DNA from 2 places in the Ilyobacter polytropus DSM 2926 genome. Region 1 is predicted to be linked to the other one. Evidence: riboswitches for the same ligand, from Rfam matches in the RefSeq annotation. Region 1 holds a riboswitch; the other holds the start of a gene.
What was found. Region 1 has a riboswitch for cobalamin ahead of ILYOP_RS12090 (cobyrinic acid a,c-diamide synthase CobB). Riboswitches for the same ligand answer to the same signal wherever they lie in the genome.
Positions count from the first base shown of each region.

Region 1 (3,927 bases):
CAAAACCAACAGGAACACCGATAACTAAGGCAGGTTTTTCTACCTCTCCTTTTTCTACAAGTTCTTTTAAAGTAAAAAGTGCTGTAGGAGCATTTCCTATTAGATATATCTTCGTTTCTGGATCTTTAGCGGCCTTTTCCATCCCCACCATTGATCTAGTTACTCCTCTTTCTTTTGCTATTTTTGCCACCTCAGGGTCTGAAACCATAGAGTAAGGTACACATCCAAATCTCTCAAGATTTTTTTTAGATAATCCGTTCACTATCATACTGGTATCGCAATATATTCTAGATCCGCCTTTAATTGCTTCCATAGCCTTTTCTATTACACCTTCTGAAAATTCAGTTATATCAGCATATTCAAAGTCAGCTGTAGTGTGAACAAGTCTTTTTATAACAGGAGCTTGTTGCTCTGTAAAAAGCTTGTTTTTCTCACCTAACTCTTCTGTTATTATCTCAAAACTTCTCTTTTCGATATCCATAGGTACTTTTATGTATTTCATTATCTTCTCCCTTTTTCAAAAAGTTTTTTAAAAAATTCTATATTTCCCCAGAAATGCACATGAGGATATCCTGCCAAAAGGTTTCTTTTTGTAAAGCCACACTGCCACTTTCTTCCGTTTTCCTTGGAAATATCAAAGTAACATTTTTCATCTCCAACTCTTGATATGTCTGAATAGTGAAATTCATGGGCTCTGCCCTTGAGTCCGTCAGTAGTCTCAAAATTTATGTATCCAAACCTTTTTATATTAAGTCGGTTTTTCATCTCTACATCTACATCTATTAGTCCACACATTTTGTGATAGACACCTTCTTTGTCCTTAATTCCCTTACCAAGGTACATAAATCCACCGCATTCCCCGTAAATTGGAATATTATTTTCATAGGCGTTTCTTATGGAGTCCTGTGTTATCTTGTTATTTTCAAGAATTTCTCCGAAATTTTCAGGATATCCTCCCCCTAGATAAATAAAGTCACTGTTTTCTGGAATCTTTTCGTTATTAAGGGGACTAAAACCAGTTATTTCCATCCCTGCATACTCCATAAGCTCTATGTTTGATCTATAATAAAAAGAAAATGCTGTGTCTCTGGCTATTGCAACCTTGAGTCCTTTAAACATATCTTTGATTTTTTCTGATTCATAACTACTCTCTATAACCTCATCAGTTTCTGATGCCTCTAGAATCCCCTCTAAATCTAAGTACTTTTCTGCCATCTCTTTCAAAACCTCAAGTTTTTTCTTGAGTCCTTCTATCTCCTCTGCCTGTCTGAGACCCAGGTGACGGCTTCCTAGTTCTATCTCAGGGTTCGGAGGAAAGTAACCAAAACATTTTATTCCTGTGTGTCTTTCGATCCCTTCTTTCAATAAATCGTACAGTTTCTCACTAGACACATTGTTTAATATGACTCCTCCTATTTTTACCCTAGAATCCAAAAGTTTATAGCCTAATACCTTTGCCGCTACACTTGTAGATGCACCCTTAGCGTCTACTACCAGCATAACCGGGGTTTTTAAAAGTCTCGCCATATGTGCACTGCTTCCGTTGTCTAGATCATGGTTTTTACCATCATAGAGTCCCATTACACCTTCTATTATTGATATATTCCCTCGGCTGCTTCCATCTATAAATATTTTTTTTACTGCTTCTTCTCCACATATAAATATATCCAGATTGTAAGATGGGTTTTCTGTTACAAATTCATGGAATCTTGGATCAATATAATCCGGTCCCACCTTAAAAGGAGTAACTTTATCTAAAGCAGCCATTATAGCCGTACTTATGGTAGTTTTTCCAACTCCTGAATTTGTTCCTGCTATCAGTAATCTCTTCATAGAATATCCTCCAATAAAAAAACCTTCCTTGTGCAAGGAAGGTCAGGAATATCTCAGTCTGATCAGAATGTTTTTCTGCCTCAAATCAAGCTATGCCTCCCTGTCCTCGCAGGCTAGTACATCTCTAAGATCAAGGCAGGTCTCCTGGCTCAGCTTCATCCTATAAGGTACACCCTTCCCAGAAAATATTTTCCAGTGGCAAACATACCTTAGTCAGCTTTACAGTGGCGGGACCGCGAGAGATTTTCACTCTTCTTCCCTTTTAATTTGGAATTGTTCCAAAACCTTAATCGTTTTATATAATATTACCTGTTCATTATAAATCTTTTTGTAGTATTTTTCAACAACTATTTAATATTTTAATCAGTTTTACATAAAAAAATCAGTGTATCAATATTTATTTTTTATATCTCTATTATTATATTTTATTGTTTTTGTTATTTTAAAAAAAATATAATACTTATAAATTATCGGACTTTGTAGTTGGTAGTGAGGTTTTTAAAATTTAAAAAAAAATTTAAACTTTTTATAGATCTTAGACGACTAAATTTATGAAGTGGCAAATCGAGAATTTGTATTCGACAATTCTCACCTTCATAATTTTCTCCCTCATTTAAAAAGCAGACCAAGCTTTAAAGCTTGGTCTGCTTTTTTTTACAATCTAAACTTTAAAATAACTATTTAAATCAGAATAAACTCTTCACCCCTATAAATATAAGTATAAATCCGCCAGCAAAATTCATTGGATAGTTTGCAAAATAAGTCGTTTTATATCCCAAATAAATCCCTAGTAGAGAAGCCATAGAAGTAAATACGCCTATCATAGCGGTAATAACAAAGATTTCAACACTAAGTTTCAAAGATACAGAGGCTCCTATTACCAAGGCATCTATACTCGTTGCAAGACTGAGCAAAATAAGATTAAACTCAGACTTGGTTTCTAATGTTTTTTTGTTCTTATACTCTTTGTAAGATTCAAAAACCATTTTCCCTCCTAAAAATACAAGAATGAAAAACAGAGAAAAGTGAATAAAAGCACTGGTCTTTCCTAAAAATAAAACTCTGCTTTTAAACCCTATAAAAAACATCAAAACCTGAAATACTCCAAATACAGTAATGGTTTTAAAAATATCTGTAAACTTTAATTTTTCAATGGTAAATCCCTTTGTTAACGAAGCTGTAAAAACATCTAGAGTAAGGCTTATAAATATAAAGGGTAAATAAATTAATTTCATAAGACCTTCCTCCTTTAAAAAAATATATTTTCTTGATCTAAAAAACTTCAATCTTCAAATTAAGCTATTTTTCTAGAAAAAAACCTCTCAGTAAGAGTAGCATCCCACCTTAACCAAGAGGTTTAAAAATATTTTTATGAATACTGTTTAATATAACCTTTATTTTTTAATCCACCGCCAACTCATTTACCTCTTCCTCTTCTTCAACGGGGATGTTAGCTCCTATCATTTTGTCATAAATGACAGTACCACCCAAGGCTCCGCATATAGGGCCTAAAATAGGAACCCAGAAATAAGGATTTGAGAGTCCACCGGTTAATGCTACATTTCCCCACCCTGAAACAAAAAGAAATAACTTTGGACCAAAGTCTCTTGCTGGATTCATAGCAAACCCGGTAAGTGTACCAAAAGAACCTCCTATAACTGCAATAACTATTCCTATAAGTAGCGCTGACATATGTCCTTTGGGAGCTCCATTTTTGTCATCAGTAACTGCTAATATTGTCATCATAAGTACTGCTGTTATTATGATTTCCACTATAAATGCCTGCATGTTGTTTATTGCTGGATTGGGATATGTTGTAAAAATCCCCGCTGTTGACAGACTTTCAACTGAACCTCTTACTATTCCGTTATTCTTATCAAATGCTATAAATAGGTTTCTATAGAGAAAGTATACCAAACCAGATGCTGAAAATGCTCCTACTATCTGAGATATTATATATGGAATTACCTTCTTCTTGTCAAAACCTTTAAATGTTGCAAGAGCGATGGTAACTGCAGGATTTATATGCGCCCCAGAAACTCCACCAGTTATGTAGATTGCCATTGAAACTCCAAATCCCCAGACGATACTTAT
Region 1 is NC_014633.1:463,936-467,862, reverse strand. It holds gene ILYOP_RS12095 (precorrin-8X methylmutase) at 1-502, opposite strand, end outside; gene ILYOP_RS12090 (cobyrinic acid a,c-diamide synthase CobB) at 502-1,833, opposite strand; cobalamin riboswitch at 1,951-2,137, opposite strand; gene ILYOP_RS12085 (manganese efflux pump MntP) at 2,520-3,068, opposite strand; gene ILYOP_RS12080 (MIP/aquaporin family protein) at 3,235-3,927, opposite strand, start outside.

Region 2 (3,927 bases), 290 kb from region 1:
ATTATTCTGTCTGCATTTTCAATTGTAGAAAGTCTGTGAGCGATTGTAATAGTTGTTCGGTCTGTGGTGAGTTCATCGATTGATTCCTGGATAAGTCTTTCGGTGTTGTTGTCTAGTGCACTGGTGGCTTCGTCTAAAATCAGTATTTTTGGGTTTTTCAAAAATATTCTGGCAATGGCTATCCGTTGCTTCTGACCGCCACTAAGCTTTACTCCTCTCTCTCCTACATTTGTGTCAAATCCGTCAGCTAGAGATAAAATAAACTCATAAATTCTGGCTTTTTTGGCAGCCTCTATAACGTCCTCTCTAGAAGCGGTGAGATTTCCATAAAGAATATTCTCCTCTATACTTCCACTGAATAGAAAAACGTCCTGCTGTATTATTCCAATATTATCTCTCAAAGATTCTAGGGTGTAGTTTTTTATATCTCTATCATCTATTTTTATTGCACCTCTCTCCACCTCATAAAATCTAGGGATGAGGTTACAGATAGTGGTCTTACCTGCTCCGCTGCTTCCTACCAAAGCCACTTTTTCTCCTGATTTTATTGACATGGAAAAGTCTTTTAGAATATCCTGTTCAGACGAAGCGTATTTAAAAGAAACATTTTCAAACTGGATGGTCCCCATTGGTTTTTTCAGTGCAACTGCATTGGGTTTGTCTTTTATATCAGGGTCTTTATCCATTAATTCTCTGAATCTTACAAAACCTGCCATACCTTTTTGAAAACTCTGCATAAGAAGCATCATTCTTCTTATAGGCTCCATAAATTTTGATACATATAAAAGAAAACCTATGACTATACCAGCTGTGATTTCCCCTTTTAAGATAAATATCCCACCGAAAAATAATGTAGTAAGCTGAATAATGTTCATAATAAAACTGAGACCTGAAAAATATTCTGCAGAGAGTTTGAAATTCTCCCTCTTAGCCTCTCTGAATTCAGTATTTTTTTTCTGGAATTTTTCATTTTCAAATTTCTCATTTGTAAAAGCCTGTACAACCCTTATCCCAGAGATGGAATCTTCAACCTGAGAGTTTATGGCAGATATTTTTTTTCTGGATTTTCCAAAAGATTTTTTCATCAAGTTCTTCTTGGCTGCTGCAAACCAAATAAGTAAAGGCACCAAAGAGAATATAATAAGCGTGAGTTTTTTATTCATTGTAAACATAATGATAAATGTCCCTGTAAACTTAAGTATTGCCAAAAAGAAATCCTCGGGACCGATATGAGCAAATTCAGATATATAACTTAGATCATTTACTATCCTAGACATGATAGCCCCGGTTTTTGTATTGTCAAAAAATGTAAAGGAAAGCTTCTGAACATGGGCAAATAAGTCTCTTCTCATATCGTACTCGATAAGGATACCTAGCATCTTACCCCAGTAATATACAACATAACTAGCCAGATACCTGAGAATATAAAGTGCCACAAGAACAGCTCCGAATATATAAAGTAGTTTCAGATCTCCTCTTGGGATAACATCATCTAGGGTCCTTTGTACCAGTAATGGAAATAAAAGGTCAAGACCTGCCATGGCAAAGGCACAAATAAAGTCCAGTATTACTAATTTAAAATGAGGTTTATAATATCTTGCAAAACAAAGTAGATCCTTCATATCAACTACACCGCCTGTTTATTTTTTGAAATTATAACGCAAAAATTTATCTTCTGTAAGTTTATCTTATAAATGAGCAAGTATTGAAATTATCAATAATATATTTTTTGTACAAACTATTTTAGCATATATTAAGAATAAATATGAAAATAATAATTGGAATTTTAAATTATTATTGACTTTTAAGGTTTATAATAGTATATTTTTTACTGAAAGTGAATACATTTTTAAGGTTTTCCAACTTTGGAATTAAAAGGGAAGAGGAGTGAAAGACTCCCGCGGTCCCGCCACTGTAATGCAGACGAAGGCAAATTACCCACTGGATTAAAATCTGGGAAGGGTGCTAGTAGGATGAAGCTGAGCCAGGAGACCTGCCTTAAAAATAATATTGTCAATATCACTTGCGGGGACGAGAGATGTAGAGGCTTTTTTTAGGCTTTTAAAATTTCTCTCCTGAGATTACTCAGGATTTTTTTATTTCCTGAAAACCATTATAAAAATCTTAAGGAGGAAAAAATGAAGAAGTTTAGTATTTTGGCAGGAGCATTATTATTGGCAGGGACTCTTTTTGCATCAGAAGGATATGAAAAGAAGCCTATGTTTGAAACTATGAGGGCAGCGGACAAAGGGGCAGTTGTAATGGTTCACTTTGGAAGCAGTTATCCTGAAACAAGAAAATTAACAATCGAAGCGATTAACGAAAAGGCAGAAGAAGAATTTAAAGATTTAGAGGTGAGAGATGCCTTTACTTCTAGAATCATAATGAAAATACTCAAAAGAAGAGGAATAGATAAAGATAACCCTAAAGAGGTTTTAGAAACCTTAAAGGCTGAGGGATATACACATGTGTTAGTTCAGGCGACTCATGTAATCGACGGTGTAGAGGCTGAAAATCTAAAAAAAGAGATAGAAGAATTTGAGGACGATTTCAAAGAGATAAGATTGGGAACATCACTTCTTACAACTCCAGAGGACTATAAGGAAGTGGCTCATATTTTAGGAGATAAAATCGGTAAACTGAAAAGAAAAGAAGCTGCAGTATTTGTAGGACACGGGACTCACGACCCTGGAACTGCTGCCTATCCTATGATGGACTATGTCTTCAAATCTGAAGGATATAAAAATTTTTATGTAGGGACTATAGAGGGTTATCCTATATTTGACAATGTTGTTTCTAGACTAAAACAAGCGAAGATAAAAAAAGTAAAGCTTATGCCATTTATGTTTGTAGCAGGAGATCATGCCAATAATGATATCGCTGTAGACTGGAAAGAAATGCTAGAGGAAAAAGGATTTAAGGTGGAAGTTATCTTAGAAGGGCTAGGACAGCAAGCTGAAATACAGGATATCTATATGGAGCACGCTAAGTTTGCAGCCGAACATGAAGCAGAAGATATGGCTAAAAAGAAAAAAGAATACGCTGAAGGTAAAGAATAATGATTTTATGCAGGCAGAAAATCTGCCTGCATTTTTTGTTCGTTTAAGGAGATCTTAAAAAAATAATGAAAAGCCTTATTTCTGCAAAGTTTTTTTCATTTCGAGTAGGGTCAATATAAACTATTTGATATTTTTGAAATAATAGCCGATAATTAATTGAAGAGTCTTTGTTGATATTATATTGGTTTTACACCTTAAGATTTTCATAAAAGAATAAAAAAGGAGGTAGAGGTTGGATGGCAAATAAAAATTACTCGGATAATAATTTAAATATTTGTGAAAATGTGAAAAAGGGTATTCTGATGGTTCACTTTGGTACAGTAAAAGCAGAAGTCAGAAAAAATACTTTGGGTTTACTAAATAAAAACATAGCTGAAAAGTTTCAGGAATTTCAGATAAGAGAGGCCTATACTTCCAGAATGATAATAAAAAGAATATATACAAAATATGAAGTTAGAAAAAGTACTCCAAAAGAAGCCCTTAGGATGATGGCACAAGATGGGTTTACCCATGTTATAGTTCAGGCTAGCCATGTGATAAACGGTCTAGAGGGAGAGTATCTAAAGGATGAGATAAAATATTTTAAAGATGAATTTCAGGAAATAAGAATGGGAGACCCACTTCTGACTCTGCCAGAGGATTATATTCAGATAGCCGATATTTTTAAGAAGAAGTTTGAAAATACAGGGGGAGCAGTTGTTTTGGCAGGTCACGGAACAAGACATCACTCTAACTCTGCCTATGGTATGCTTCAGACAGTTTTTAATATAAGAGAGATGGAGGAGTTCTATATAAGTACTGTAGAAGGATATCCTGCCTTAGACGATCTGATAACTCAGCTGAAAAAAGACAGGGTGAAAAAGGTGAC
Region 2 is NC_014633.1:758,063-761,989, reverse strand. It holds gene ILYOP_RS13390 (ABC transporter ATP-binding protein) at 1-1,622, opposite strand, end outside; cobalamin riboswitch at 1,836-2,015, shown strand; gene ILYOP_RS13385 (sirohydrochlorin cobaltochelatase) at 2,139-3,059, shown strand; gene ILYOP_RS13380 (sirohydrochlorin cobaltochelatase) at 3,296-3,927, shown strand, end outside.
Region 2: another riboswitch for cobalamin. It lies ahead of ILYOP_RS13385 (sirohydrochlorin cobaltochelatase); the one in region 1 lies ahead of ILYOP_RS12090 (cobyrinic acid a,c-diamide synthase CobB).